DNA from 4 places in the Streptomyces citrinus genome. Region 4 is predicted to be linked to each of the others. Evidence: riboswitches for the same ligand, from Rfam matches in the RefSeq annotation. Region 4 holds a riboswitch; each other region holds the start of a gene.

Region 1 (7,507 bases), 160 kb from region 4:
ACAGGTCGTCGCCGACGAGCTGGACCTTGTCGCCCAGCTTCTCGGTGATGACGTGCCAGCCGGCCCAGTCGTCCTCGTACAGCGGGTCCTCGATGGAGACGAGCGGGTACGCGGAGACGAGCTCCTCGTAGTACTCCGTCATCTCGGCGGCGGAGCGCTCCTTGCCCTCGAACTGGTACTTGCCGTCCTTGTAGAACTCGGAGGCGGCGACGTCCAGCGCGAGCGCGATCTGCTGGCCGGGGATGTAGCCGGCCTCCTTGATCGCTTCGAGGATGAGGTCGAGCGCGGCGCGGTTCGACTCCAGGTTCGGGGCGAAGCCGCCCTCGTCGCCGAGGCCGGTGGACAGGCCCTTGGTCTTCAGCACCTTCTTGAGGGTGTGGTAGACCTCGGTGCCCCAGCGCAGGGCCTCGGAGAAGGACTCCGCGCCGATCGGGGCGATCATGAACTCCTGGATGTCGACGTTGGAGTCGGCGTGCGACCCACCGTTCAGGATGTTCATCATCGGGACGGGCAGCAGGTGCGCGTTCGGGCCACCGAGGTAGCGGAACAGCGGCAGGTCCGAGGCCTCGGACGCGGCGTGCGCGACGGCGAGGGAGACGCCGAGGATGGCGTTGGCGCCCAGCGAGCCCTTGTTGTCCGTGGCGTCCAGGTCGAACATCGCCTGGTCGATCAGGCGCTGCTCGGTGGCGTCGTAGCCGACGAGCTCCGGGCCGATCTGCTCGATGACGGCGAGGACGGCCTTCTCGACACCCTTGCCCTGGTAACGGTTGGGGTCACCGTCACGGAGTTCGATGGCCTCGAAGGCACCGGTGGAGGCACCGGACGGAACAGCAGCACGACCCGTGCTGCCGTCGTCGAGGCCGACCTCGACCTCGACCGTGGGGTTGCCTCGGGAGTCCAGGATTTCCCGGGCTACGACGACGTCGATGGACGGCACGAGCATCTCCTTCTGGGATGTGACGCAGGCTATGCGGGGCCGCGATGCACGGCCTCGACTCCTTGAGCCTAACCGGCTCCGGAGCATCGGCCAGCCGACCGACCGACTCTTGGACAACGCCGTGAGCGAAATGTTCCTGAACGGAACAAAAACAGTGACCCCCGTCCCGGAATGCGGGACGGGGGTCACCGATGCGAGCGGCCCGTGGGGACGGGGGCGGGGATCTCGGCGTCCGCCGATGCCGAGTGCCCCTCTACCGGTGCGCACCCATATATAGAGACACCGGCCCGGAGAGGTGCCGGCCTCTACGGGTGCTGGAGGTGCGCACCCGGTGCGGCCTACTTCAGGTGGAGCTGCTGACCCGGGTAGATCAGGTCCGCGTCCTTGACGATGTCCTTGTTCAGCTTGAACACCTTCTGCCAGGTCGTGCCGTGCGCCTCGGCGATCTTGCCGAGGGTGTCGCCGGACTTGACCTTGTACTCGCCGTCGCCCTTCTCGACCGTCTTGCCGGTGGGCGTGGTGACGGTCTCGCGCTTCTCGGAGCGGGTCGTCGTGGACGAGTCCGAACGCTCCTGCTGCTTCGGCTGGGCCTGCTGCGGCTGGGTGCTCTGCTGCGGGGCCTCGGCGGCGGGAGCGGAGGTGTTCGCGGACGCGCCGGACAGGTTCACGCCACAGCTCGGCCAGGCGCCCTTGCCCTGCGAGGCGAGGACCTTCTCGGCGACGGCTATCTGCTGCGCCTTGGAAGCCTGGTTGGCGGTGGACGCGTAGGCGGTGCCGCCGTACGCGGCCCACGTGGAGGAAGAGAACTGGAGGCCACCGTAGTAGCCGTTGCCGGTGTTGATCGCCCAGTTGCCACCGGACTCGCACTGGGCGACCTGGTCCCACTCGGAGGTGGTCGCGGCGGAGGCGGACGTGGCGCCCATCAGCGGAACGGCGACGGCGGCACCGGCGACACCGGCGAGCGTGGCGACACGGACGGCCTTGGACGGGCGGCGGTGCTTGCCCTTGCTGGAAAGCAGCATGGAGAGATCCCCTCACCGACGCCTACGAGGTGAGCTGTCGGGTTCGGGCCAGTGAGTGCCCGGCCGCGCATCCTTGTGCGCGGCTTAACCCCTAGCCGTTCGAAGTCGTCGACCTCGCACGGCGCTTACCTGGGTCCCCCGCTCCTGCCTACGGCGCTGACGCGTCGACTGTTCCCGTACGGACGTTGGCAGGATTCGGCGTGACGTCCATCGGGGCCCGCTGTGGCGAGCGGTCACGACCGTAAGCAGTCGATCCGCCCTATTTCAAAGACGATCAGGCCCTTTGAGACCCATCTCTCACTTGCGCTAAAGCGGACAAACGGCCATCAATGGGCCCCGAACTCCCGCTACTTTTCGACCGATTCGAGCCCAAGATCCAGACTCTGACCAGGAATGATGAGGTCCGGGTCCGAGCCGACCTCCTTCTTGTTCAGGTCGTAGAGCGCGGCCCACCCGCCGTCCACGTCCTGAGCGTCGGCGATGTCCCAGAGGTTGTCGCCGGAGCGGACCGTGTAGGCCCCCTCGCCGCGCTCGTCGCCTCGGGAGGCGTGACGCCCCTCTCCCGTACGGGAGTCGGTGCCGTCGTCGGCGGCGCGGTCGCCGCGGTGACGGCCGGCGGTGGACGCGTCGTCGGAGGCGGTGGCCGACGCGGAGGACTCCGGGTCGGCCGGGTCGGCCGAGGAAGTGGACTCACTCTGGCCAGACTTGTCCGAGTTGTCGTCTTTGGTGTTGTTGCCGTCGCCGCTGTCGGCACCGGCTTCGTCGGCGTCGAGCTTGTTACCGGAGGTATCCCCCGAGGTGTCGGCTGACGGGGTGTCGGAAGAACCGGAGGAACCGGACGTTTCGGCCTCGTCCGTCGCGCCCGCTTCGTCCGACGCGTCGTGATTCTTCTCTCCCGAGGAGGCGGACGAGGCGTCATCCGTGGCGTCGTCCGACGACCCGGCCGATTCGGACGCCTGCGGGGAGGCACTCGCGCCCGGGTCGACATCGGCCGAGTCGTCGCTCTTGGTGAGGCCCGCCGTGATCGAGCAGCTCGGCCAGGCGCTCGGGCCCTTGTCGCCGAGGACCTTCTCGGCGACGGCTATCTGCTGCGACCGGCTGGCCAGGTCGGCGCGCGCGGCGTACTCGAGGCCGCCGTACTGCTCCCACATCTCCTGCGAGAACTGGAGTCCGCCGTAGTAGCCGTTGCCCGCGTCCAGGCTCCACTGGCCGCCGGACTCGCACTCGGCGAGCTTGTTCCAGGTGGCGGTGGTGGAGGCGCTCGCGCTCGTCGCGGCGAGCAGCGGGATCGCGATGGCGCTGCCGGTGACCCCGGCGGCGACGATCAGAGCAGGGGCCTGACGGGGGCGACGGTGACGACCGTTCCCGGAGAGCATGCGTGTGCCTTTCGCGAGACTGATGCTGCTGCTGCACGCGACGGGTGATGCGGAGGTGACGGTTGTGCATGTGTCGCGATGACTGGTGAACGTAGCGGCACTCGAACGCTTGTCACAAGTCGATGCAGCGCAGATCACGTGAAAGTCACAGATTTGACAGTGCGTCAGTTCTGGCGGGGTGTGAACTCCACCGGGAGCGTGCGCAGTCCGCGCATGATGAGGCCCCCACGCCACCGCAAATCGTCCGGATTCGCCGCAAGCCGTAGGTCCGGCAGGGCCGTGAACAGCGTGGCCAGCGCGGCCTTTCCCTCCAGGCGCGCGAGCGGAGCGCCGAGGCAGTAGTGGATGCCGTGCCCGTAGCCGAGGTGCTGGTTGTCGCGCCGGGAGAGGTCGAGGGTGTCGGGCTCGGCGAAGCGCTCCGGGTCGCGGTCGGCCGCGGCGAGCACGACGAGTACCGGATCGCCGGCGGCGATCTCCTGGCCGCCGATGCGCAGCGGCTCGGTGGCGAACCGCCAGGTGGCCAGCTCCACGGGTCCGTCGAAGCGCAGCAGTTCCTCGATGCCGGTGGCGAGCAGCTCCGCGTCGCCCTCGGCGAGCGCCCGGTGCCAGATCTCGCGCTGCTCGGGGTGGGTGAGCAGGGAGTACGTGCCGTTCCCGATGAGGTTGACGGTGGTCTCGAACCCGGCGAAGAGCAGCACGAAGCACATGGCCGCCACCTCGTTCTCGGTGAGGTGCTCGCCGTGGTCGGAGGCGCGGATCAGGTCGGAGATGAGGTCGTCCGCGCCGTCGTCAAGGGCGCCGCGCTTGCGGTGGATCAGGTCCACCAGATAGGCGCGGATCTTCTTCACCGAGCGGGCGACACCGCCCCGCGGGCCGCCGCCGTGACGGATCATCATCCCCGCCCAGTCCCGGAAGTCGTCCTGGTCCTCGCCCGGGACGCCCAGCAGGTCGCAGATGGCGTAGATGGGGAGCGGGAAGGCGAAGTCGTGGATCAGGTCCGCCTCGCCCTTCGCCGCGAACTGGTCGATGAGGCGGTCCGTCAGCTCCTGCACCCGGGGCGCGAACGCGGCCACGCGGCGCGGGGTGAACGCCTTCGCGACAAGGCGGCGCAGCCGGGTGTGGTCCGGCGGGTCGATGTTGAGCAGATGCGTCATCAGCTCGGCCTTGCGCTCGCCCGGGATGCCGGTCTTGCCCTTGGCGTGGGAGGGCTCGTCGTGGTGGTCCGGGTTCTTGCTCAGCCGCTGGTCGGCGAGGGCCTGCCGGGCGTCCGCGTACCGCGTGACCAGCCAGGCCTCGACACCGCTCGGCAGGGTGGTGCGGTGCACCGGGGCGTGCTCGCGCAGCCAGGCGTACGCGGGGTACGGGTCGCTGGCGAACTCCCAGGTGAACAGTTCGGGCATGGCGGGCGGCTCGGGCGCCGGGGCGGGGGCGGGGCTTTCGGTCACGCCCCGACGGTATCCGCCGACGAGCGGGACGCGGCCACCCGTCCACGGGCCGCGGTTCGGGCCTGTCCGGCGGATCCTGTCGCGGACGCGGGGCCTGGCCCGCACGTCAGCACAGCACAGCGCGGGTCGCCCTGATGCCACCTGACCCGCCGGACAGGCCCTCGGCGGATCCTGTCGCGGACGCGGGGCCTGACCCGCACGTCAGCACAGCACAGCGCAGGTCGCCCTGGTGCCACCTGACCCGCCGGACAGGCCCTCCGCGGATCCTGTCGCGGACGCGGGGCCTGACCCGCACATCAGCACAGCACAGCGCAGGTCGCCCTGATGCCACCTGACCCGCCGGACAGGCCCTCCGCGGATCCTGTCGCGGACGCGGGGCCTGACCCGCACATCAGCACAGCACAGCGCAGGTCGCCCTGATGCCACCTGACCCGCCGGACAGGCCCTCGGTGGGCGCCGCTCGCGGCACCGAAGCGGGCTTCGCTCGCCCAGGGGCGCGGGGAACCGCGCGACCGGCCACGACGAGAGCCGCGCCCGGCAGCGCTCCCCGGCCCCGCGGACGGGTGGCGCGGGCGGGTGGCGCGGGCGGGTGGCGCGGGCGGGTGACGCGGAGCCTAAAGCCCTTCCGCCGAGCGCACGGCATCCCGGTAGGCGCGGGCGGCAGCCCGCAGCGCCGCCTCGGGGTCGACCCCTCCGCCTCCGCCCGGAGGGCCAGCGCCAGGAGTTCGTAGCCGACGCCCTCACCGCGCGGCACCTCGACGTCCAGCGCCGCGGTGCGCACGCGGGAGCCGAGCTTCGCCGCGAGGGCGAGGCCGGGCTGGCCGAGCGGGACACCGTCGGTGACGGACGCCCGCCGCTTGGCCTCGCCCTTCTTGCGGAGCCAGATCTCCCGGACCTCCTCCGGGGTGGCGGCGCTCTCGTCCCCGAAGACGTGCGGGTGGCGATGGATGAGCTTGTCGACGATGCCGCCCGCGACGTCGTCGATGGAGAACGGCTCGTCCTCGCCGCCCGCCTCCTCGGCGATGCGGGCGTGGAAGACGACCTGGAGCAGGACGTCGCCGAGCTCCTCGCGCAGCTCTTCCCTGTCGTCCGTCTCGATCGCCTCCACCAGCTCGTACGCCTCCTCGATGGCGTACTTGGCGAGGTCCTCGTGGGTGCGCAGCCGCGACCACGGGCACTCGCGGCGGATGCGGTCCATGACCTGGACGAGGTCCAGGAGGCGGGCGCCCGGCAGATCGTACGAGCCGGGGAGCAGTTCGAGCGCGGGCATCTGCTCGCGGCCGGAGCCGGCCAGCGTCGCCAGGCCGTCGGTGAGGCGGCGGTCGCCCTCGGCCGTGGTGAGGACGACGACCGTGCGGCCGCCGCCGACGCAGCGGTCCACGAGGTCGCGGGCCGTGGGCGCGGCGACGACGACCTCGACGCCCGCTTCCTTCAGGTACGGCAGCTGCGGGTGCGCGGGGTCGGCGCACAGCACCTCGTCGGCGCCGCGCAGCGCCTGCCACGCCTGCCAGGACAGCAGCCCCGGGGCGACCCGGTGGCTGGTGGTGAGCAGGACGATGCGGCCGGCGGGGTCGTCGGCGGCGTCCACGGGGGCGTTCACCTTGTCGTTCACGTCTCGAACGTAACCCAGGGCACTGACAGCGCGTACGGCCAGGCGGCCGCTAGGCGGTCTGCTGGGCCTCGGACGCCAGGGCGGTGACCTGTTTCACCCAGGGCGTCTTCGCGTCGACGCGGCTGCTCTTGGTCACGTCCCAGGAGCCGTAACGGGGGTTCAGGTCGACGTCGAGTTCCTTGGACGCCTGGGAGAGCGCCTTCCAGAACGCGGCCTTGCCCGCCTCGGTCTGCATGTCGGCGCCGAGGGTCGTCGCCAGCTTCTGCGCCTCGATCTCGGTGCGCAGGGACTCGGTGAGCCGCTTGGGCGCGACGTTGTACTGCTGGAGCCAGGCGACCTCCAACTGCTTCGCGCCGCCCGCCTGTTGTTCGAGACCGGCCCGCATCTGCTGCATCTCCTTGCGGGTGACCGTGACGCCGCTGTCGGTGGCGGCCCGGTGCAGGACGCGGTCGAGGACCATCGTGTGCAGCGTGTTGCGGGTGAGGCCACCGGTCTTGGCGATGGCCTGCTCGTACTGCGCGCTGTCGGCCGTCGCGGCCTGCTGGGCGTCCCGGACCTCGTTCACCCGGCTCTCCAGCTGGGAGACCGTGATGCGCTGCCCGCCGACGACCGCGGCGGCACCGGGGTGGGCGTCGCTTCCGCAGGCGGTGAGGAGGGGGACGGCGGCGGCAGCGGATGTGAGCACGAGAGCGATGCGGCGGCTGTTGCGGCGGTGCAAGGTGGGGCCTCCCTGCGAGCAGTTTGTGCGTCAGTGCACAAAGTCCGGCGATGATCGATGGTAGGAGGTGGCCGCGTACTCGGCCACCTATTCGACAACGATTCGCCGCGAGTTGAGGTACTGACCCGCACTCAGCCGATGACGGCGACCGGCGCGTCCCACGCGTCGCGGTCCACGGTGATCGTGTAACCGCCGCGCGACTCCTTGCTGTTGACCATGTACTGGTGGCCGCGATGGTGCCCGGTCCACAGGGTGGCGGCGAAGGGCCAGTCGGTGGTGGTCGTGTTCACCTTGTCCCACTTGGCGTACCAGAGGTTGCCCGGCAGGTTGCTGCGGTCGGTCGTCGTGGCGACGGCCTTGGCGCTGGAGCTGGAGAAGCCGTACATGCCGGTGCGGT
Region 2 (7,507 bases), 1.3 Mb from region 4:
TCGCGCAGCACGACGTCGGCCTCCCAGTGGGCGGGGTAGGCGTGCCGGTCCGACGGGGTCTCCATGCCGCAAGGGTAGGGCGGCCCACCGACAAGCGGGGGCTCGTCGTACGGGTCGCGTCGTGCGCGTGGGGCAGGCAGGCTATGGAGGGCCGAACGGCCGTGCGCGCAGGGGACCTGGGTCCGCGTCGAGCACGTTCGCCGGTGTGTGAGAATGGTCTAGACAACCGTGAGACACCTGAAGGGCAGCATCACATGGCTGAGCGCCGCGTCAACGTCGGCTGGGCCGAGGGCCTCCACGCCCGCCCCGCCTCCATCTTCGTCCGCGCGGCCACCGCGTCCGGCGTCCCCGTGACGATCGCCAAGGCCGACGGCAACCCGGTCAACGCCGCCTCCATGCTCGCGGTGCTCGGCCTGGGCGCTCAGGGCGGCGAGGAGATCATCCTCGCCTCCGACGCCGAGGGTGCGGATGCCGCCCTCGACCGTCTGGCGAAGCTGGTCGCCGAGGGACTCGAGGAGCTTCCCGAGACCGTCTGAGTCATCGATCTCAGCAATAACAGCGGAGCCGCGCGATTCCCCCCGGGGTCGCGCGGCTCCGCTGTTTTACTTTCCCCCCCGGCCGCACCTGAATTCACGTACGGGAAAGCGCGCACCGGAAATCAATGGGCAGCATCAATTACTCCGCGACCCATTCGGCGAATAGCGCACTTCTTTGTATACGGCCCCCCTGTTAATGGCGGAGCCCCGCCGTGTTTACAGGAGGTTGCGAAGTCCTCACACGATCGCCCGCGCGGGGAACGCGCAGCCGATGGGCCGCCGTGGCCCGCTCGGTGTGCAGGGCGGTCAGGGTCCGCGCGCGCGTGGCGTCACCGCGCGCCACCGCGTCGACGATGGCGCCGTGCTCCGCCCAGGACTCGGCGGGCTGGGCCGGCGTCTCCACGGCGTACATCCAGGCGATCTTGTGGCGGAGCTGGGTGAGCAGGGCGATCAGACCCGGGCTGCCCGAGGCCTGGGCGAGCGTCTCGTGGAACCAGCCGCCGAGGGAGCGCAGATCCTCGCTCTGACCTCGCCTGGAGCGCTCCTGGCCCAGCCTGACCAGGCCGCGCAGGACCTTGAGGTGGGCCTCGGTGCGGCGCTGCGCCGCGCGGGCCGCACCCAGCGGTTCGAGCAGCATGCGGATCTCCAGGAGATCGGCCGCCTCCTGCTCGGTGGGCTCCGCGACGCACGCGCCCGCGTGCCTGCGCGTGACGACGAACCCCTCCGCCTCCAGGGTGCGCAGCGCCTCACGGACCGGCACACGCGAGACTCCGTAGCGGCGCGCGAGCAGTTCCTCGGTGAGCCTGCCGCCGCGCTCGTAGACACCCGCGACGATGTCGTCGCGGATCGCCGTGCATACCGAGTGCGCGGGAATGCGCATGACCCGACCTCCGCCTTAATCCCCGCGAAACGCGGTCGATTGACGCCCCTGCAAGCGCGATTGACACTCGATCAGCGCGCTTGTCCAATGACTCTATTCCACCGTCCCTGAATTTCCGACGGCAGCCCTGAATCCATGGATATTTTTTGGACAGGAGTGGTCTGCACGCGCGAAAGCCCCGGCTCGATGAGCCGGGGCTTTCGTGAGGTCCGTCGAACGGGTCAGACGCTGACGCCGTGCGAGCGCAGGTACGCGACCGGGTCGATGTCCGAGCCGTACTCGGCGGTCGTACGGGCCTCGAAGTGAAGGTGCGGGCCCGTGACGTTGCCCGTGGCACCGGAGAGGCCTATCTGGGTGCCGGGGGTGACCGACTGGCCCACGGAGACACCGATGGACGACAGGTGACCGTACTGGGTGTACGTACCGTCGTTCATCTTGATCACGATGTTGTTGCCGTACGCACCACCCCAGCCGGCCTCGACGACGGTGCCGGAGCCGACGGCGTGGACCGCGGTGCCGCTCGCGGCGTGGAAGTCGATACCGGTGTGGCTGCCGGAGGACCACAGGCCGCTGCTCGCCTTGTAGGCGGTGGAGACGTACGAGTTGGAGATGGGCGCCACGTAGGTGTTGAGGCGCTTGCGCTCGGCCTCACGGGCGGCGCGCTCCTTGGCCTCGCGCTCCTTCTTGGCCTTCGCCTCGGCGGCGCGCTTCTCGGCCTCGGCCTTCCTCTTCGCCTCTTCGGCCGCCTTCTTCTCGGCGGCGGCTTCGGCGGCGGCCTTCTTCTGGGCGGAGGCCTGGGCGTCGATCTGGTCGGCCAGGGAGTCGCCGATGGCGATGGCCTGGGTCAGACCGTTCTGCTCGGCGGCCGCGGTGTCGGCGGCGAGAGCCGGGGCGGCGAGGCCTCCGATGACACCCGTCGTGGTGAGCGCCGCGACGCCCGCGACGTGCGCGGTGGTACGCGTGAGGCGACTCGGACGACGGTGCTTCCCGGTGGCACGGGTGAACGCCATGAAGGGGCTGTTCCTTTCCTTCCCTCTCGCCTACCGGGTTAGCTGACGGGTTCGGAGCAGGAAGGTCTCCTACGGGCCCCCTCCCCTCGCGGGAAGAGCGCCCGATTCACCCCAGGGACTGCGGTGGGTCCCCGGCTCCCCTGGCTCGCGCCTGGGGGACTCGGCGATGACTGCCCGGTGTCGCGGGCGCGACGTGTGTCTGGCGGGCAGCCGGACCGACGCTAAGCGGGACATCTTTCAATCAACAAACGGATCCCGGCTTTTGTAGTGCATGCCACAGAGCAGACAGGCAACCTCCACCTCAATTCGGACATATGCGATCCAAGTCTGTTCAAGAGATGGACAACTGTGGACGTGAGCGACACCACGAAGCCCCGCAGGCCTATGGGGCCTGCGGGGCTTCGTGGTGTCGTACGGGGCGTCCGGTCAGCCGGCGACGACGCTCACCTCGCCGATCCCGAGCGCCTTGACGGGCTCCTCGATCTGCGCGGCGTCTCCCACCAGGATCGTCACCAGACGGTCGGCCGGGAAGGCGCTCACGACCGCCGCGGTGGCCTCCACGGTGCCCGTGGCGGCCAGTTGGCGGTACAGCGTGGCCTGGTAGTCGTCCGGCAGGTGCTGCTCGACCTGGTCGGCGAGCGTGCCGGCGACGGCCGCGGCGGTCTCGAACTTGAGCGGGGCCACCCCCACCAGGTTCTGCACCGCGGTGTCCCGCTCGGCGTCCGTGAGGCCCTCCGCGGCCAGCGTGCGCAGGACCTTCCAGAGGTCGTCGAGCGCCGGCCCGGTGTTCGGCGTGTCCACGGAACCACTGATGGCGAGCATCGCGGCGCCCGTCCCGTCCGGCGCCGAACGCAGCACCTGGGCGAAGGAACGCACCCCGTAGGTGTAGCCCTTCTCCTCGCGCAGGACACGGTCCAGACGCGACGTGAGGGTGCCGCCGAGGCAGTACGTACCGAGGATCTGCGCGGCCCACACACGGTCGTGCCGGTCGGGTCCGATGCGGCCGATGAGCAGCTGCGTCTGCACGGCGCCCGGGCGGTCCACGATGACGACCCGTCCGGTGTCGTCGGCGGTGACCGGCGCGACGGGACGGGACTCGGTGGTGTCGCCGGTCCAGGCGCCGAGCGTGTCCCCCAGGAGGGCGTCGACGTCGACGCCCGTCAGGTCGCCCACCACCACGGCCGTGGCCGTGGCGGGGCGTACGTGCTTCTCGTAGAAGGCGCGTACGGCGGCCGCGTCGATGGCGGCGACGGTCTCCTCGGTGCCCTGACGCGGGCGCGACATCCGCGCGGTGGCCGGGAAGAGCTGCCGGGAGAGCTCCTTGGCTGCGCGGCGGGCCGGATTGGCGCTCTCGTGCGGGATCTCGTCCAGGCGGTTGCGCACCAGGCGCTCGATCTCGCTGTCGGCGAAGGCGGGCGCGCGCAGGGCGTCGGCGAGCAGCGCGAGCGCCTTCGGGAGCCGGGAGACGGGCACCTCGAGGGAGACGCGGACGCCGGGGTGGTCGGCGTGCGCGTCCATCGTGGCGCCGCAGCGCTCCAGTTCGGCCGCGAACTCCTCGGCGGAGTGCTTGTCGGTGCCCTCGTTGAAGGCACGCGCCATGATCGTGGCGACGCCGTCGAGCCCGGCGGGCTCGGCGTCCAGAGGCGCCTCCAGGTTGACCTCGACGGCGACGACCTGCTGGCCGGGGCGGTGACAGCGCAGCACGGTCAGGCCGTTGCCGAGCTGACCGCGCTCCGGGGCCGGGAAGGCCCACGGCTTGGCGGCGCCGGCCTGCGGCTGGGGGTGGAAGTCCATGGTCGCGAGCTGCTCGGTCACCGGCCCGCCTCCTCGTCGCTGTCGTCTTCGGTCTCGGCGGGTGCCGTGGGCTCGTACACGAGGACCGCGCGGTTGTCGGGGCGCAGGCGGGCCTTGGCGATCTCCTGGACCTCCTCGGCGGTCACGTCCAGGACGCGCTGTACGGCGGTGAGGGCGAGCTGCGGGTCGCCGAACAGGACGGCGTAGCGGCACAGTTCGTCGGCGCGGCCCGCGACGGTGCCGAGCCGGTCGAGCCACTCGCGCTCCAACTGGGCCTGGGCGCGCTCCATCTCCTCGGCGGTGGGGCCTTCCTCGGCGAACCGGGCGAGCTCCTCGTCGACGGCTGCCTCGATCACCGGCACCTCGACGTCACCGGAGGTCTTCACGTCGAGCCAGCCCAGGGACGGCGCCCCGGACAGGCGCAGCAGACCGAACCCGGCGGCCACGGCGGTGCGGTCGCGGCGGACGAGGCGGTTGTAGAGCCGCGAGGACTCGCCGCCGCCCAGCACGGTCAGGGCGAGGTCCGCGGCGTCACCCGCGCGCGTGCCGTCCTCGGGGAGCCGGTAGGCCGCCATCAGGGCGCGCGCGGGCACGTCCTCCTCGACGACCTCGCGCAGTTCCTCACCGATGACGTCGGGCAGGGAGCCGTCGCGCGGCGCGGCCTTGCCGTCGTGGCCGGGGATGGAACCGAAGTACTTCTCGACCCAGGCGAGCGTCTCCTCGGGGTCGATGTCGCCCACTACGGAGAGCACCGCGTTGTTGGGCGCGTAGTAGGTGCGGAAGAAGTTCCGCGCGTCTTCGAGGGTGGCCGCGTCCAGGTCGGCCATGGAGCCGATGGGCGTGTGGTGGTACGGGTGGCCCTCGGGGTACATGAGGGCGGTCAGTTTCTCGAACGCGGTGCCGTAGGGCACGTTGTCGTACCGCTGCCGGCGCTCGTTCTTGACGACGTCGCGCTGGTTCTCCATCGACTCGTCGTCGAGCGCCGCGAGCAGCGAGCCCATGCGGTCGGCCTCCAGCCAGAGCGCGAGCTCCAGCTGGTGGGCGGGCATGGTCTCGAAGTAGTTCGTGCGCTCGAAGCTCGTCGTACCGTTGAGCGAGCCGCCCGCGCCCTGGACCAGTTCGAAGTGGCCGTTGCCGTGCACCTGCTTCGAGCCCTGGAACATCAGGTGCTCGAAAAGGTGAGCCAGGCCCGTACGGCCCTTGACCTCGTGGCGCGAGCCGACGTCGTACCAGAGGCAGACCGCGGCGACCGGGGTCAGGTGGTCCTCGGAGAGCACCACGCGCAGGCCGTTGGCCAGCCGGTGCTCGGTCGCTGTCAGGCCGCCGGAGCCGGCCTCGGCGGTGGCCGTGTGACCCATGGGCATGTACGTCCCTTCGATCGCGGAGAACGCAAAACACGCAGCAAACCACAGAGCTGCTGCCAGTCCTGCCACTGTATGCAAGCGTGCCGACCCCTGACGAAGTTCCCGCTCGGTCTACGCCGTAAGCGAGCAAGGGACCCTCGTGAGGACCGCGAAGCAGCCCGTACGGACGGGTCGCGGGCAGGGTTGTCAGTGGGGCGGTCCACAATGGTCCGCGACAGTTCCCGTTCATGTATCTGTTCATGTACCTGTTCATGTTGGTGAAGGAGCCGCAGCAGCGATGGCCCGCCGCAGCACGAAGACCCCGCCGCCCGACGACTTCGAGGAGAAGATCCTCGACATCGACGTGGTCGACGAAATGCAGGGCTCCTACCTGGAGTACGCGTACTCGGTCATCTACTCGCGCGCCCTGCCCGACGCCCGGGACGGGATGAAGCCCGTCCACCGGCGGATCGTGTACCAGATGAACGAGATGGGCCTGCGCCCCGATCGCGGCTACGTGAAGTGCGCCCGCGTCGTGGGCGAGGTCATGGGTAAGTTGCACCCCCATGGCGACGCGTCGATCTACGACGCCCTGGTGCGCCTGGCCCAGCCGTTCTCCATGCGCGTGCCGCTGGTCGACGGCCACGGCAACTTCGGTTCGCTGGGCAATGACGACCGCCCGGCCGCCATGCGTTACACCGAGTGCAAGATGGACGCCGCCGCGTCCCTGATGACCGACTCGATCGACGAGGACACGGTCGACTTCACACCGAACTACGACGGGCAGGAGCAGGAGCCCGTCGTCCTCCCGGCGGCCTACCCGAACCTGCTGGTCAACGGCACGTCGGGCATCGCGGTCGGCATGGCGACGAACATGCCGCCGCACAACCTGGGCGAAGTCATCGCGGCCGCCCGGCACTTGATCAGGCACCCGGGCGCCGACCTCGAGACGCTCATGAAGTTCGTGCCCGGCCCCGACCTGCCCACCGGCGGCAGGATCGTCGGCCTGACCGGCATCAAGGACGCCTACGAGTCGGGTCGCGGCACTTTCAAGATCCGTGCGACGGTCGCCGTGGAGAACGTCACGGCGCGCCGCAAGGGTCTCGTCGTCACCGAACTGCCCTTCGCGGTGGGCCCCGAGAAGGTCATCGCGAAGATCAAGGAACTGGTCGGCTCGAAGAAGCTCCAGGGCATCGCCGACGTCAAGGACCTCACCGACCGCGAGCACGGCCTGCGCCTGGTCATCGAGGTCAAGAACGGCTTCGTGCCGGAGGCCGTCCTCGAGCAGCTCTACAAGCTGACGCCGATGGAGGAGTCCTTCGGCATCAACAACGTGGCGCTGGTGGACGGTCAGCCGCTCACCCTCGGCCTCAAGGAGCTCCTCGAGGTCTACCTGGACCACCGCTTCACCGTGGTGCGCCGCCGCAGCGAGTTCCGCCGCAGCAAGAAGCAGGCCCGCCTCCACCTGGTGGAGGGCCTCCTCGTCGCTCTGGTGGACATCGACGAGGTCATCCGCCTCATCCGCTCCAGCGACAACAGCGCACAGGCCAAGGAGCGCCTCATCGAGCGCTTCTCGCTGAGCGAGATCCAGACGCAGTACATCCTGGACACGCCGCTGCGCCGGCTCACCAAGTTCGACCGTATCGAGCTGGAGTCGGAGCGCGACAAGCTCAACGGCGAGATCGACGAGCTGACCGGGATCCTCGACTCGGACACGGAGCTGCGCAAGCTGGTCTCCTCCGAACTGGCCGCGGTGGCGAAGCAGTTCGGCTCCGACCGGCGTACCGTGCTCCTGGAGTCCGCGGGCGCCCCGGTGGCCGCGTCGTCGCTCCAGGTGGCCGACGACCCGTGCCGCGTCCTGCTGTCGTCGACGGGTCTGCTGGCCCGCACGGCGAACGGGGAGCCGTTCACGAACGACGAGGACGGCAAGCGCGTCAAGCACGA
Region 3 (7,507 bases), 2.3 Mb from region 4:
CGACCGGGTGGGCGGCGTCGACGTCCTGCACCGGTCGGACGACGCGCGCGTCCTGCTCGTCTCCGTCGGCGTCATGGCGCCGGTCTGCCTCCAGGTCGCCGAACTGCTCGCCGCGCGCGGCATCAACTCCACCGTGGTGGACCCCCGTTGGGTGAAACCCGTCGATCCCGCACTCGCGCCGCTGGCCGCCGATCATGAGCTGGTCGCCGTCGTCGAGGACAACAGCCGGGCGGCGGGCGTCGGTTCGGCCGTCGCCCTCGCGCTCGGGGACGCCGAGGTGGACGTGCCCGTACGGCGGTTCGGGATCCCCGAGCAGTTCCTCGCGCACGCCAAGCGGGGCGAGGTGCTCGCCGACATCGGTCTGACACCGGTGGAGATCGCGGGACGGATCGGCGCCTCCCTCAGTCTGAAATCCGATCTCGGTCCGACGCCGGGTGACGGTCCGGAATCCGGCAAGGAGAACGACGTATGAGCAAGGAGTTCGACCTCGGCACGCTGCTCGCCGAGCGCGGCGCCGAACGGTACGAGCTGCACGCCAAGTACCTCAACCACCAGCTGCCGAAGATGCTGCACACCATCGGCTTCGACAAGGTCTACGAGCGGGCCGAGGGCGCGCACTTCTGGGACGGCGACGGCAACGACTACCTGGACATGCTCGCCGGCTTCGGCGTCATGGGCCTCGGCCGGCACCACCCCGTCGTACGGAAGGCGCTGCACGACGTCCTCGACGCCTCGCTCGCCGACCTGACCCGGTTCGACTGCCAGCCGCTGCCGGGCCTGCTCGCCGAGAAGCTGATCGCGCACAGCCCGCACCTGGACCGGGTGTTCTTCGGCAACAGCGGCACGGAGGCCGTGGAGACCGCACTCAAGTTCGCGCGGTACGCCACCGGAAAGCCGCGCGTCCTGTACTGCGCGCACGCCTTCCACGGCCTGACGACCGGCTCCCTGTCGGTCAACGGCGAGGACGGCTTCCGTGACGGGTTCGCCCCGCTGCTGCCCGACACGGCCGTCCCGCTCGGTGATCTCGACGCGCTGGCACGGGAGTTGAAGAAGGGCGACGTCGCCGCGCTCATCGTCGAGCCCATCCAGGGCAAGGGCGTGCACGAGTCGCCGCCCGGCTATCTGCGGGCCGCGCAGGACCTCCTGCACCAGCACAAGGCACTGCTCATCGCCGACGAGGTGCAGACCGGGCTCGGCCGGACCGGCGACTTCTACGCGTACCAGCACGAGGACGGCGTCGAGCCGGACCTCGTGTGCGTGGCGAAGGCGCTGTCGGGCGGCTATGTCCCGGTCGGCGCGACGCTCGGCAAGGACTGGATCTTCAAGAAGGTCTACTCGTCCATGGACCGCGTCCTGGTCCACTCGGCGAGCTTCGGGTCCAACGCCCAGGCCATGGCCGCCGGGCTCGCCGTCCTGTCGGTCATGGAGGACGAGCAGACCGTCGCGAACGCCCGCGCCATGGGCGACCTCCTCGCGTCCCGGCTCACCGCGCTCATCGACCGCTACGAACTCCTCAGTGACGTGCGCGGGCGCGGGCTGATGATCGGCATCGAGTTCGGCAGGCCCAAGTCCCTGAAGCTGCGCAGCCGTTGGACGATGCTCCAGGCCGCGCGCAAGGGCCTGTTCGCGCAGATGGTCGTGGTGCCGCTGCTCCAGAAGCACCGGATCCTCACCCAGGTCTCCGGCGACCACCTCGAAGTGATCAAGCTGATCCCGCCGCTGGTCGTGGACGAGGCCGACGTGGACCGGTTCGTCGACGCGTTCACCGCCGTCATGGACGACGCGCACAGCGGCGGCGGCCTGATGTGGGACTTCGGCAAGACCCTCGTCAAGCAGGCGGTGGCCAACCGCTGAGCCCCTGCCGGGCGCCTTTCCGGGTTTGCCTCTGAGGCAAAGAATTTGCCGCCGGGGCAGGGCTCTGGCTCAATCGACAGCATGAGTCCTGCCCTCCCGGAGGAGGTTCCGGAGCCCCCGGAGCTGCCCGCCGTAGCGCCCCAGCTGCGCGCCCTGCGGCGCCGCGCCTCCTTCACGCTGGAGACCGCGGCCCGCTCGGCCGGCCTGTCACCGGCCCATCTCTCACGCCTGGAGACCGGACAGCGCCAGCCGTCGCTGCCGATGCTGCTCGCCCTCGCCCGTACCTACGGTACGACGGTCTCCGAACTGCTCGGCGAGACCCCCGCCGACCGCGACGCCGTCGTACGGGCCGGCGCCATGGAACCCACCGAGGCCGGCGGCTGGGTGTACCGGCAGGCAGGCGCCGCCGGGCGCGGCATGCAGGCGCTGCGGGTCCACATCCCGTACGGCAGCCAGGGCGACATCGTCCGGGTCCACCCCGGCGAGGAATGGCTCTACGTCCTCGAAGGGCGACTGCGGCTGCGGCTCGGGGACACTTCCCACCGGCTGGGTCCCGGTGACAGCGCCCACTTCGACTCCCTCACCCCGCACCGGCTCGCCGCGGCGGACCAGGGCGGGGCCGAGCTCCTCTTCGTCCACACCCTGTTGCAGAGCCCGACCGCCGCGCTGTGCCTCGGCCCCGCGGCCGGTCCGATCCGGGAGGTCTGACATGAGCGACACCGAGCGGCCCGCGGGCCGCGACATCGAGGACAAGCTGCCGCGCGGCATCTGGGTGCGGGTGCTCGTGTACGTCTTCGCCGGGCACGCCCTGGCCGCCTTCATCTACCTGCTGTTCACGCTGGGCGGCGGCCAGTAGGCGCGCGGCGGACCTCAGTCCAGCAGGCGCTCCCGCAGCCGCTCGCGGTCGGCGGCGCTGAGCTTCAGGCCCTCTTCGAGGTAGCGGTCCGTGCTGCCCCAGGTCTCCTCGACCGTCTCGAAGGCCGCGTGCAGGTACTCGGCGCGGGCGTCGAAGAGGGGGCTGAGCAGCTCCATGACCTCGGGGGAGTACGTGTCCGCCGAGGTGCCGCTGCGGCGCACCTTGTAGCGGCGGTGCTTCGCGTTCGACTCCAGGTAGTCCGCCTCGATGGCGTCGCGCTCCACGCCGACCGCGAGCAGCGTCACCGCGATCGACAGGCCCGCGCGGTCCTTGCCCGCGGCGCAGTGCATCAGCGCCGGGACGCTGTCCTCGGCCATCGCGTGCAGGACTCGGCTGTGCTCGCCGGTGCGCTGCGTGATGATCGAGCGGTACGACGTGATCATGCGGTTCGCGGCGCGGCCCTCGTCGAGCAGGGTGCGCAGCTGTTCTATGTCGCCGTCGCGGACCATCTGCCAGAACTCGGCGCCGTCGGCGGGGTCGGACAGCGGCAGGTTCACATTGCGCACACCGGGCAGCTCGACGTCGGCGCCCTCGAGGCGCTGGTCCGCCGCGTTGCGGAAGTCGAAGACCGTGTGCAGGCCGAGCCCCGCGAGGAACGCCGCGTCCTCGGCGGTGGCGTGGGCGAGATGTCCGCTGCGGTAGAGCACGCCCTGGCGCACGCGCCGGCCGTCCACGGTCGGGAGGCCGCCGACGTCCCGGAAGTTGCGTACTCCGGTCAGCTCGGGCTCGGTGGACGGGGCGTGCTGCGTCACGGGGGCTCCTCCCGGTCGGTGCACCGACGTTGCTCGCCGGTGGATCGCGCTCCTGACGATACGACATGGTTCCCCAGGCAACCGTCTGTCCGTTTTGAGGGCTTTACGTGGTAACTGTCCCCCGTAGGGCGGGTGTTGTGGGGGTGCGCGTGAGCAGGCTCATAGCCGTGACGTTCCGTGGTGGATTCCCGAGGGGGGCCGCAGAGAAATTGCTACGGGTAAGGCGTTGGCAAAGTGAAAAGGTCGCGGAGGGTGACACAGGAATCTCTCAGGCGATCAAGAAAGGGCCCGCGGAAGTGAATTCGGCGCTTGTCGCCGCCTTTCTCCCTGCCTTACGGTCACCACTCAATCCGGTCGGAACGCCTAGTCCTGCCGCCGCCCCGGATTCCGAACGACGACCCGTGACGGCAGGAGCGGGGGACCCACAGGCAGTACGCCGCCCAGGGAATTCCCCATGCGGCTCGGGGTGAAGTCGCGTCCGTGACCCGGGTGCGGCCGGACATCTCCCGTCCGAACCCGACAGCTCACCTCGCAGGCGACGGAGAGGAAAATCGGCATGCCCGCACAGGGAAAGCACCGCCGCCCGAAGTCCCACCGCGTCACCCGCGCCGCCGCTGTCGCCTCCGCCGGAGGTGCCGCGCTCGCCCTGCCGCTGATCGGCGCCACCGGCGCGCACGCCGCCACGGCCGAGGCGAAGACGTACACGGTCAAGGCCGGGGACACGCTCTCGAAGATCGCCGCGGCGCAGGACGTCGACGGCGGCTGGCAGCAGCTCTACCAGGCCAACAAGGCCGCCATCGGCTCCGACGCCGCGCTCATCAAGCCCGGCACGAAGCTCACCCTCGACGGCGCGGCCAAGGCCGCCACCACCGCGACGCAGGCGAGCGCCACCACCACGGCCGCCTACGTGAAGCCCGTCGACGCCTCCACCGGCACGCCGTACCACCAGACCGGCTCCATGTGGTCCAGCGGCTACCACACCGGCACCGACTTCACGGTCGCCACGGGCACCTCCATCAAGGCGATCGCCGCCGGTACCGTCGTCTCGGCGGGCTGGGACGGCAGCTACGGCAACGAGGTCGTCATCAAGCACGCCGACGGCCGCTACTCGCAGTACGCCCACATGTCCTCGGTCGGCGTCTCGGCCGGGCAGGCCGTCACCGCGGGCCGGCAGATCGGACTCTCCGGGGCGACCGGCAACGTCACCGGTCCGCACCTGCACTTCGAGATCCGTACGTCCCCGAACTACGGCTCCGACCTCGACCCGCTCGCCTACCTCCGCGAGCACGGTGTGAACGTCTGACGCGCGCGATCCACTCGGCCCACCGGGATATTCCCGGTGGGCCGAGTGGGCTATCTCACCACCCGTCAACCCCTGGCTACGGTCGCGTAGGTCACATCCCAGGGTGAAAGATGTGTGGTCGTGGCAAACGAATCGAGATCACTCAGCGGCGGCACGATTCGGTCCTACGCGGCGGTGGGGGACAGCTTCACCGAAGGCGTCGGGGACCCCGGGCCCGACGGGAGCTTCGTCGGGTGGGCGGATCGGCTCGCCGTCCTCCTGGACGACCGCGTCCCCGAGGACACCTTCCAGTACGCGAACCTCGCCGTGCGCGGCAAACTCATCGACCAGATCGTCGAGGACCAGCTCCCGCGGGCCGTCGAGCTCGCCCCGGACCTGGTGACCCTCGTCGCCGGCGGCAACGACATCATCCGTCCCGGCACCGACCCGGATGACGTGGCCGAACGCTTCGAGAAGGCCGTCGTCCGGCTCTCCGAGGCCGCGGGGACCGTCATGGTCGCCACCGGCTTCGACACCCGCGACGTGGCCGTGCTCAAGCATCTGCGCGGCAAGATCGCCACGTACAACATGCACGTCAGGGCCATCGCCGACCGGCACGGCTGCGCGATGCTCGACCTGTGGTCCCTGAAGTCCCTGCATGACCGCAGGGCCTGGGACGAGGACCGGCTCCACCTCTCGGCCGAGGGGCACACCCGGGTCGCCCTGCGCGCCGCGCAGGCGCTCGGCGTCGAGGTCCCGGCCGACCCGGAGCAGCCCTGGCCGCTGCTGCCGCCCCGCGGCACGTTCGAGGTGCGGCGCGACGACATCCACTGGGCCAGGGAGTTCCTCGTGCCGTGGATCGGGCGACGTTTGCGCGGCGAGTCCTCCGGTGACCGGGTGCAGGCCAAGGGGTTCATCGACCCGCACGCGATCAAGGCGCACCTGGAGTCGGCGTCCTGACCGCCACCCACGGACGGCCCCGCTGAGCCGGTGAGGTGACCGGGCGGAGTGGCGTGGCCGGGCGGGCCGGCGCGGGTGCTGGGATGTCGGCTGCCCGCCGTCCGGCCGGGCCCGACCGGGAAGGACCCCGTCCCATGCCTGTAAGCACCCGCCACTGCGCCGCGCTCGCCGCCGCCCTGCTCGCCGTCGGGCTGCCCGCGGTCCCCGCGGTCGCGGCCCAGCAGGCCCCGGCCGCCGTTACCGCGCCGGCCCCCAAGCCCACCACTCTGACCGTCACCGGCGAGGGCCGGGCCACTGCCGCACCCGACATGGCGACCGTCACGGCGGGCGTCGAGGTCTCCGGCACCACCACGCAGGAGGTGCTGGCCGCTCAGAGCCGCGCCGCGAACGCGCTGCTCGGCGCCGTGCGCGAGGCCGGTGTCGCCGACCGGGACGTACGTACCGAGAGCCTCACGCTGACCGCCGTGTACGCGAACGGGCCCGAGCCCGACGCGACCCCGAAACTGACCGGGTACCAGGCCTCCCAGACGTTCTCCGTGAAGGTCCGCGACCTGGCGCGCACCGGCGCCGTCATCCAGGCGATGGCGGACGCGGCGGGCGACGCGGTCCGGGTCGACGCGGTCGCCTTCGACGTCGCCGACCCCGGCGCCCTGCGCGCCGAGGCCCGCGCGGCCGCCCACGCCGACGCCCACGCGAAGGCCGTGCAGTACGCCGCGCTGACCGGGCGCAAGCTCGGTCGGCTGGTGTCGCTCGAAGAGAGCGCGAGCGGTCGGCCGCGCCCGGTCGCGGTCTCGGCGGTCGCCTTCGACGAGGCGGAGAAGGTTCCGGTGGCGCCGGGCGAGATCGAGGACGAGGTGAGCCTCACGGCGGTGTACGAGCTGCGGTGAGGCATGGGGTGAGCCTCACGGGGGCTGTGAGCCGCGGTGAGTGATGGGGCGGGCATCGCGGCGGTGTACGGGCTGCGGTGAGTGACGAGGCGAGTGTCGCGGCGCTGTGCGAGTGGCCGTGAGTCTTGGGGTAACGCGGGAGGTGTGCCTGAGCGTGCGCGGGGAGGCGCGTCCGAGCGTGTGGTGGAGGTGGCGGGCTACCGGCCCGCCGCCGTCAACTCCGCCCGTTCCAGGCCCAGTTCACGCGCCAGCGCCTCGTCCGCCCACTCCTGCGTGCGGGCCCGCGACACCGCGCCGTCGTACGCCGTCATCTGCACGGCGAGTCCGTCGAGCAGGGCTGTCAGGCGCAGCGCCGTCGCCGACGGGTCGGGGCAGCTGAACTCGCCCGCGGCGACGCCTTCCGCGATGACGTCCGCGAGCGCCGCCTTCCACCGCTTGTCGAGGTCGCGGGCGACCTCGCGCAGCGCGGGCTCGCGCAGGGACGCGGCCCAGCCCTCGATCCACAGCCGCCAGCCCTTGGCCTGCCCGGTCGGCGCGTACCAGCGCACCGCCGCCCGCAGTCGTTTGAGGGCCGACGTGCGACGCCCGAGCAGCTTGCGCAGATGCGCCAGGTCGCCCTCGGCGGCGTAGGTGAACGCGGCCGCGACGAGCTTCTCCTTCGTCGAGAAGTGGTACAGCACCAGCGCGTTGCTCACGCCGAGCGCCGATGCCACGTCGGCGATGCGCACGGCGGCGACACCGCGCGCCTCGATCTGTTCGATGGCGGCGCGCAGCAGCTCTTCGCGCCGCTCTGCCACGCTCAACCGGACTCTGGCCACGCGGTCACCCTAGTTGTTCCTGTCGGCGGACGGCAGCG
Region 4 (7,507 bases):
TTCGAGGCCCTTCGCGGTGTGCAGGGTCATCAGCGTGATGACGCCGCTGCCGTCGTCGTCCTCGTCCGGGATCTGGTCGGAGTCGGCCACGAGTGCGACGCGCTCCAGGAAGTCGGAGAGCGTGCCGCCGCTCACCACGTCCTGGTTCTCCTCCGCCGCGCCGGACTCCTGCTCGAACTCCAGGGCCACGGCGGCGAGTTCCTGGAGGTTCTCGATCCGGGTCTCGTCCTGGGGGTCGGTCGAGGCCTGCAACTCGGCGAGGTATCCCGTCCGTTCGAGGACGGCTTCCAGGACCGTGGCCGGGCCCGCGCCCGACTCGACGATCGTACGGAGGTCCTCCATGAGGGTGTTGAACCGCTTCACCGCGTTCGTGGAGCGGGCCGCCATGCCGTACGCCTCGTCGACGCGGCGCAGCGCCTGCGGGAAGGAGATCTTCTCGCGCTGCGACAGGGCGTCGATCATCGCTTCGGCGCGGTCGCCGATGCCGCGCTTCGGCACGTTCAGGATCCGGCGGAGCGGGACGGAGTCCTCGGGGTTCGACAGCACGCGCAGATAGGCGAGGACGTCCCGGACCTCCTTGCGCTCGTAGAAGCGGACGCCGCCGACGACCTTGTAGGGCAGGCCGACGCGGATGAAGATCTCTTCGAAGACGCGGGACTGTGCGTTCGTCCGGTAGAAGACGGCGACGTCGCCCGCCTTCGCGTCGCCCGCGTCGGTGAGCCGGTCAATCTCCTCGGCGACGAACTGCGCCTCGTCGTGCTCGGTGTCCGCGACGTAGCCGGTGATCTGGGCGCCCGCGCCCGCGTTCGTCCACAGGTTCTTGGGGCGGCGCGATTCGTTGCGCTCGATGACCGCGTTGGCCGCGGTGAGGATCGTCTGCGTGGAGCGGTAGTTCTGCTCCAGGAGGATCGTCGTCGCGTCCGTGTAGTCCTCCTCGAACTGGAGGATGTTGCGGATCGTGGCGCCGCGGAAGGCGTAGATCGACTGGTCGGCGTCGCCCACGACGCACAGCTCGGCCGGGTCGGCGCCCTCGCCGTCGGTCGGGCCGACCAGCTCCCGCACCAGCGCGTACTGCGCGTGGTTCGTGTCCTGGTACTCGTCGACCATGACGTGGCGGAAGCGGCGGTGGTAGTGCTCGGCGACGTCGGGGAACGCGCGCAGCAGGTTCACCGTCGTCATGATCAGGTCGTCGAAGTCGAGGGCGTTGGCCTCGCGGAGCCGCGACTGGTACATCGCGTACGCCTGGGCGAGGGTCTTCTCGAAGCCGTCGGCGGCGGTGGCGGCGAAGTCCTCCTCGTCGATCAGCTCGTTCTTCAGGTTCGAGATCTTGGAGCTGAAGGACTTCGGCGGGAACTTCTTCGGGTCCAGATCCAGGTCGCGGCAGACCAGGGCCATGAGCCGCTTGCTGTCGGCGGCGTCGTAGATCGAGAAGGAGGACGTGAAGCCGAGCTTCTTCGACTCGCGGCGCAGGATGCGCACGCACGCGCTGTGGAAAGTGGACACCCACATCGCGTTGGCACGCGGGCCGACGAGCTGGCTGACGCGCTCCTTCATCTCGCCCGCGGCCTTGTTCGTGAACGTGATCGCGAGGATCTGGCCGGGGTGGACCCCGCGCTCGGCGAGCAGGTACGCGATGCGGTGGGTCAGGACACGGGTCTTGCCGGAACCGGCGCCCGCGACGATGAGCAGGGGCGAGCCGCCGTGCACGACGGCCGCCTTCTGGTTCTCGTTCAGCCCGTCCAGGAGCGCGGCCGAGTCGATCACCGGGCGCGGCGCACCGTCGCGGTAGTGGCCGTCCCTGGACGGCGGCACGTCGAACTTCCCGCCGAACAGGTCGTCCGGGATCGGCTCGGGAGCCGTCGCGGGGTCGGTGTCCTCGGGCGGCGGCGGGGGCTCCTGCGTACCGCTCTGGAGGCTGGCCAGGAAGTTGTCGTCAAAGAGGCTGCTCATCGCTCTACGAGTCTAGGCCGCCCCACTGACACCCCGCCGCCGCCTTCACGACACCGCGCGAAGACGGGCCGTCCGCACGTCCCCGGATTCGGAGAAGTGGCTGGTCAGAAGCCGAGGATCTGCCAGACCTGTCCGCCGGGCGACTTCTTGCCGCCCTCCATGACCGTCCCGTCACGGTCCGCGACCGACCATGCGGAGACGTACACCTTCTTGTCCCACGGGTCGACGGCGACGCCGGCCGGGAAGGGCACCTTCACGCTGGTCCGCTTCTTCGTGGCGTGGTCGATCCTGGTGACGGTCCCGGCGAAGAGCTGGCTGACGTAGAGATCGCCCCGCTCGGTGACGGCGACGCCGGTGATCGAGCCGAAGCCGGACGTCCAGCCGAGGATCCTGCCCCGCGGGCTGACCTTCCAGACGCGGGCGGTGGGTTTGGTGGCCTCGCCGTTCAGGTCGCCGACGTAGAGATTGCCGTCGGGCCCGAGGGCGATCGAGGTGGGTACGGCCTCGTGGCCGTTGTGGTTCGGGAAGACGGTGAACGGCTTCGCCTTGCCGCCCGGCGAGACCACGACGAGGTCGTTGCCCGCCGCGTCCGCGACGACGCGGCGCCCGTCGGGCAGCGCGAGCACGGCGTACGGGTTGGAGTCGACGGACGCCTTGTGCGGGTTGTACTTCAGTTCGACGGCCGAGATGTCGGCCGCGACCCGGTGGTGCCCCCAGTCCAGGTCGAGGAGTTTGCCGAGCGTGTTCCACGGTTTGCCTTTGGGGACCTGGCTCGGCGGCGCCCACGTCATGACGCCGGACGCGCGCCCGTCCCGTACGGAGACACCGTCGAGGCCGGTCGCGAAGCCGCCGTCCGCGGTGGCGGCCGACGGCAGCCCGGCGACGAACGTCGCCTGCCGCCACCGCCCGCCGTCCCGGTACAGCTTGGTGACGCCCGCCGAGGTGCCGAGGCAGGTGTCGCCCTCGGGGCCGCCGCCGCCCGGCAGGCACTTCTTGCCGCCCCGGCCGGCTTCGGCGACGTAGACGTGGCCGTGGTCGACGGAGAGCTGGCGCGGGTTGTCGAGCTTCGCCGCGATCACTTCGACCACCGGCTTTCCGGTGCCGTGCGCGTCGCCGGCGGCGGCCGGTCCCGCGCTCAGTCCGACCCCCACGGCGACCGCGGCTCCGGCGGTGGCGGCCACGGCCCTGCGTCCCTGACTGCTGATCGACATCTGCTACCCCCTCATCCTTCGGGAGCAGGACCCTAGTGCGGACATGTCGGCGGACTCCGTAACTCCGTGAAGACTCCGGCCAATCTACGGACAACTCGTCGCAGATCCTTCCGGATCGGCCAGGCATGGAGAGGCTCGGGCCGCAGGAGTATCCAAGGTCACGAAAATGTATCGGGCATATCGAACATCAACCTTCACAGCGGCAACACGAGTTGGCTACCGTGCTGCGCGGGCCGTCCGTCCCCCCGCCCGCGAACAACGCGGCGACCGGACAGCCCCCGCTGAGTTCCGTACGCCGCGAGGCAGGGAACCGGGGACCCACCGACCTTGGGGTGAATCGGACCAACGACCCGGCAGCACCGGGCAGTTGACCGTAGGGCAGCCTTCCGCACGACGAGCGTCACCCGCCCGAACCCGACAGCTAACCCGGTAGGCGGACCATGGAAGGAGTCGCCTGCCTTGGCGTCGCACCGCAAGCCGCGCAGCCGGTCCCGGATCTCCGGCGGCCTCCGTACGACACCCGCCGTCGGCATCACGACCGCCGCGCTCACCTCCGTCGCCCTGCTGTCGCAGACGGCCCAGGCCGCCCCCACGCAGCCCGACCGGCCGAGCATCGAAGAGGTGCAGAAGAAGGTCGACACCCTGTACCGGCAGGCCGAGGTGTCCACACAGAAGTACAACGCGGCCAAGGAGCGGACCGAGGGGAAGAAGAAGCAGGTCGACAAGCTCCTCGACGACATCGCGCAGCGCACCGAGAAGATGAACACGGCACGCCAGAAGCTGGGCCGGTTCGCCGCCGAGCAGTACCGCACGGGCGGCGTCAGCGACACGGCGACGATGTTCCTCGCGGACAACCCCGAGGACTACTTCTCGCAGCGCCAGCTGATGAGCCGGCTCACCGGTGAGCAGAAGAAGGCCGTCGACGACTACCAGGTCCAGCAGCGCACCACCGCGAAGAAGCGGACCGAGGCGCAGGCCGGCCTCGAGGACCTGACCACGTCGCAGGCCGAGCTGAAGACCACCAAGCAGGACGTGCAGACCAAGCTGTCCGACGCGCGCCAACTGCTCTCCAAGCTGACCGCCGAGGAGAAGGCGCGTCTCGCGGCCATCGAGAAGGCCAAGCAGGAGGCGGCCGCCAAGAAGGCCGCGGAGCTCGCCGCCCAGCAGAAGGCGGATGAGGAGGCGAAGCGCGAGGCGGCCGAGGAGGCCGCCCAGCAGGAGGAGGCCGCGGGCTCGTCGTCCGACACGGGCTCCTCGGACTCCGGTTCCTCGGCCTCCGACTCGTACGCCACCAAGGCCGCGAAGGCGCTCGCGTTCGCCAAGGCGCAGGAGGGCAAGCCGTACGTGTGGGGCGCGACGGGCCCGGACTCGTACGACTGCTCGGGGCTCACGCAGGCCGCGTGGAAGGCGGCCGGCATCTCACTGCCGCGCACCACGTGGGACCAGGTCGAGTTCGGCACGACGGTGCCGCTGTCCGACATCCAACCCGGTGACCTGGTGTTCTTCTACGACGACATCAGCCACGTCGGCCTCTACCTCGGCGACGGCATGATGATCCACGCGCCGAAGCCGGGCGCGTACGTCCGCGAGGAGTCCATCTACTACGACGGCACGTCGTCGATCCACAGCGTGGTGCGGCCGGCCTGACCCGGCCTGACTCGGGTCTCGTTCGGGGCGGTGCTGCACCGCCCCGAACGAGACCCACAGGTCTCTGAGCCCCCTCAGGACTCCCAGGCCCCTCAGGTCCAGAGAACGGCGATGAAGATGTTGGCGATCGTCAGACCGCCGACCGCCGCGAACAGGCCCTTCTCCGCCTTCTCCTCGTCGCGCTTCACGTACACGATGCCGAGGATGACGATCAGGATCGCCAGCTTCACGCCGATCTTGATGTTGTTCACGGTGTTGTCGTCGGCCTGATTGAGGCCGACGAGGGCGACGCCGGTCACCAGCATGGTCAGGGCGCCGTGCAGCATGGCCTTGTTGAAGCGGGCCGTGCCCTGCCCCATCGCGGACATCTGCGTGAGGAAGCCGCCGAGCAGGGAGGCGATGCCGATGATGTGCAGGCCGACGAAGATGTGGATGAGTACGTCCATGAGGCGGAGCGTAACCGGGCGGTGATCGTCGCCCGCCACCGCTCCCCCACGCACTTCCTCGCGCTCCCTCGCACTCCCCCACCTCTCAAGCGCCTCGCACGAGCATCCGCGGGCACGCGCCTGTCACTCTCTGACACCACCCATAACAAACGGACCAGTTGCGAACAATCCGCCGCCAACCCGTTACGCCCAGGTTTAGCGTCCTTCCTCAGGTGACCGGCTCCCCACCGCCGCCCGGGCCAGGGGCGGCAGTCGGACACCACCGCCGAGAAAGGTCCGGCGGCGGCCCGCTCCCCCTGTGCGGGCCGCCGCCGGACGCGTAAGCAGGACGTTCCGAAAGGACGTGGCGTCACGTGCCGGCAGCGCACCGCAAGCCCCGACAGCGCTCGCTCAGTGGCAGTACGGCCCGCACAGCGGCCACCCTCGCCCTCGCCTCCGCGGCGACCGCCACCGCCTTCGACGGCGGCGCGGCGCACGCGGAGCCACGGCTCTCCCCGACCGAGGTGAAAGCGAAGGTCGACAAGCTCTACCAGGAGGCGGAGGTCGCCACCGAGAAGTACAACGGCGCGAAGGAGAAGGCCGAGAAGGCCCAGAAGAAGGTCGACAGCCTCCAGGACGAGGCGTCCCGGCGCACCGAAGCCCTCAACTCCCAGCGGCAGAAGCTGGGTGCGGTGGCGGCGGCCCAGTACCGCACGGGCGGCGTGGACCCGGCCGTCCAGCTCCTCCTCTCCTCCACACCCGACCGCTACCTGGACGAGGCCGCGCTCGCCGACCGGGTCGGTACCCGGCAGGCCGCCACGGTCTCCCGGGTCCGCAAGGCGCTGCGCGAGATCGACCAGGTACGGGAGCGGGCCGACGGGACGCTCTCCGAACTGCGCGGCAAACAGCGGGAGTTGGAGCGCCAGAAGAAGACGGTCACGAAGAAGCTGGGCGAGGCGAAGCGGCTCCTCGACCGCCTGGACCCGGCCGACCGCACGCTCATCTCCGGCGGCTCCGGCGGCTCGGGCGGTTCGGGGGGCGCCGACGGTTCCGCAGACGCCGAGCACGCCTCTCGCGCCACCTCCCGTGACGACCTCGCCGCAGGCTCCGGCGCGTCCACCAACTCCCGGGCGGCGGCGGCCATCTCCTACGCGCGGGGCGCCCTCGGCAGCCCGTACGTCTGGGGCGCCACGGGGCCCAACGCCTTCGACTGCTCGGGCCTGACCCAGGCCGCGTACCGGGCCGCGGGAGTCTCCCTCCCCCGCACCACGTACGCGCAGATCAACGCGGGGCAGCGCGTCCCCAAGTCCCAACTCCAGCCGGGCGACCTGGTGTTCTTCTACTCCGGGATCAGCCATGTCGGCCTCTACATCGGCAACGGCCAGATGATCCACGCCCCCAACCCGAGTGCGCCCGTACGGATCGCGCCGATCGACGAGATGCCCTTCGCGGGAGCCACCCGCGTGGCCTGAACAGCGTGATCTACTCTCCTGAACGCACTGAACGCACTGATCGCATGGATCACGCTGATCGCATGGATCGCACGCGGGGCATCGGGGGAACGCACGTGACGGACAGGGCTGTTGGCGCGCCGAACGAGGACGAGCTGGCGCGGCGGTTCGAGGAACAGCGGCCGCGCCTGCGCTCGGTGGCGTACCGGATCCTCGGTTCGCTCAGCGAGGCGGAGGACGCGGTGCAGGAGGCCTGGATCCGGGCCGCCCGCGCCGACACGTCGGACGTGGCGAACCTCGCGGGCTGGCTGACCACGGTCGTCGCGCGGGTCTGTCTCAACATGCTGCGTTCGCGCGACACCCGCCGCGAGGACCCGCTCGACGAGCGCCCCGCCGACCCCGCGCTCGGTCCGGACGAGCAGGGCCACCCCGAGGAGGAGGCGCTGCTCGCCGACGAGGTCGGCGTGGCGCTCCTCGTCGTCCTGGACACGCTCTCCCCCGCGGAGCGCGTGGCGTTCGTCCTGCACGACACGTTCGCGGTGCCGTTCGAGCAGATCGCGCCGCTCCTCGACCGCACCACGGCCTCCGTGCGCCAGCTCGCCAGCCGCGCCCGGCGCCGGGTCAAGGGGCGCGGCCCGCGCCGGACCCGGATCTGACGCGGCGCCGCAGCGCGGTGGACGCGTTCCTCGCGGCGACCCGGGGCGGCGACTTCCAGTCCCTGCTCTCGCTCCTGGCGCCCGACGTCGTCCTGCGCGCGGACGCGGCGGTCATCCCGACCCCGCAGCCGGTGCGTCTCGCCGGGGCGCGGGCGGTGGCCGAGAGC

The links. Region 4 has a riboswitch for cyclic di-AMP ahead of V2W30_RS24095 (NlpC/P60 family protein). Riboswitches for the same ligand answer to the same signal wherever they lie in the genome.
Positions count from the first base shown of each region.
Region 1: linked by a shared signal. The riboswitch ahead of V2W30_RS23420 (transglycosylase family protein) and the one ahead of V2W30_RS24095 (NlpC/P60 family protein) in region 4 are both predicted to bind cyclic di-AMP.
Region 2: linked by a shared signal. The riboswitch ahead of V2W30_RS29940 (M23 family metallopeptidase) and the one ahead of V2W30_RS24095 (NlpC/P60 family protein) in region 4 are both predicted to bind cyclic di-AMP.
Region 3: linked by a shared signal. The riboswitch ahead of V2W30_RS34280 (LysM peptidoglycan-binding domain-containing M23 family metallopeptidase) and the one ahead of V2W30_RS24095 (NlpC/P60 family protein) in region 4 are both predicted to bind cyclic di-AMP.

Region 1 covers NZ_CP146022.1:4,985,140-4,992,646, reverse strand. The annotation lists gene eno (phosphopyruvate hydratase) at 1-943, opposite strand, end outside; gene V2W30_RS23420 (transglycosylase family protein) at 1,276-1,959, opposite strand; cyclic di-AMP (ydaO/yuaA leader) riboswitch at 1,964-2,125, opposite strand; gene V2W30_RS23415 (transglycosylase family protein) at 2,307-3,335, opposite strand; gene V2W30_RS23410 (cytochrome P450) at 3,500-4,735, opposite strand; partial or broken gene V2W30_RS23405 (nucleoside triphosphate pyrophosphohydrolase) at 5,395-6,368, opposite strand; gene V2W30_RS23400 (SurA N-terminal domain-containing protein) at 6,442-7,110, opposite strand; gene V2W30_RS23395 (glycoside hydrolase domain-containing protein) at 7,242-7,507, opposite strand, start outside.
Region 2 covers NZ_CP146022.1:6,428,754-6,436,260, reverse strand. The annotation lists gene V2W30_RS29955 (GNAT family N-acetyltransferase) at 1-65, opposite strand, end outside; gene V2W30_RS29950 (HPr family phosphocarrier protein) at 255-536, shown strand; gene V2W30_RS29945 (GntR family transcriptional regulator) at 730-1,416, opposite strand; gene V2W30_RS29940 (M23 family metallopeptidase) at 1,638-2,426, opposite strand; cyclic di-AMP (ydaO/yuaA leader) riboswitch at 2,439-2,602, opposite strand; gene V2W30_RS29935 (pitrilysin family protein) at 2,853-4,220, opposite strand; gene V2W30_RS29930 (pitrilysin family protein) at 4,238-5,578, opposite strand; gene V2W30_RS29925 (DNA topoisomerase IV subunit A) at 5,862-7,507, shown strand, end outside.
Region 3 covers NZ_CP146022.1:7,446,935-7,454,441, forward strand. The annotation lists gene dxs (1-deoxy-D-xylulose-5-phosphate synthase) at 1-472, shown strand, start outside; gene V2W30_RS34260 (aspartate aminotransferase family protein) at 469-1,854, shown strand; gene V2W30_RS34265 (XRE family transcriptional regulator) at 1,936-2,562, shown strand; gene V2W30_RS34270 (DUF6126 family protein) at 2,564-2,710, shown strand; gene V2W30_RS34275 (tyrosine-protein phosphatase) at 2,725-3,522, opposite strand; cyclic di-AMP (ydaO/yuaA leader) riboswitch at 3,905-4,075, shown strand; gene V2W30_RS34280 (LysM peptidoglycan-binding domain-containing M23 family metallopeptidase) at 4,079-4,825, shown strand; gene V2W30_RS34285 (SGNH/GDSL hydrolase family protein) at 4,946-5,764, shown strand; gene V2W30_RS34290 (SIMPL domain-containing protein) at 5,899-6,651, shown strand; gene V2W30_RS34295 (TetR/AcrR family transcriptional regulator) at 6,849-7,448, opposite strand.
Region 4 covers NZ_CP146022.1:5,146,478-5,153,984, reverse strand. The annotation lists gene pcrA (DNA helicase PcrA) at 1-1,950, opposite strand, end outside; gene V2W30_RS24100 (ScyD/ScyE family protein) at 2,055-3,161, opposite strand; cyclic di-AMP (ydaO/yuaA leader) riboswitch at 3,431-3,612, shown strand; gene V2W30_RS24095 (NlpC/P60 family protein) at 3,621-4,808, shown strand; gene V2W30_RS24090 (hypothetical protein) at 4,901-5,254, opposite strand; gene V2W30_RS24085 (C40 family peptidase) at 5,608-6,705, shown strand; partial or broken gene V2W30_RS24080 (sigma-70 family RNA polymerase sigma factor) at 6,840-7,507, shown strand, end outside.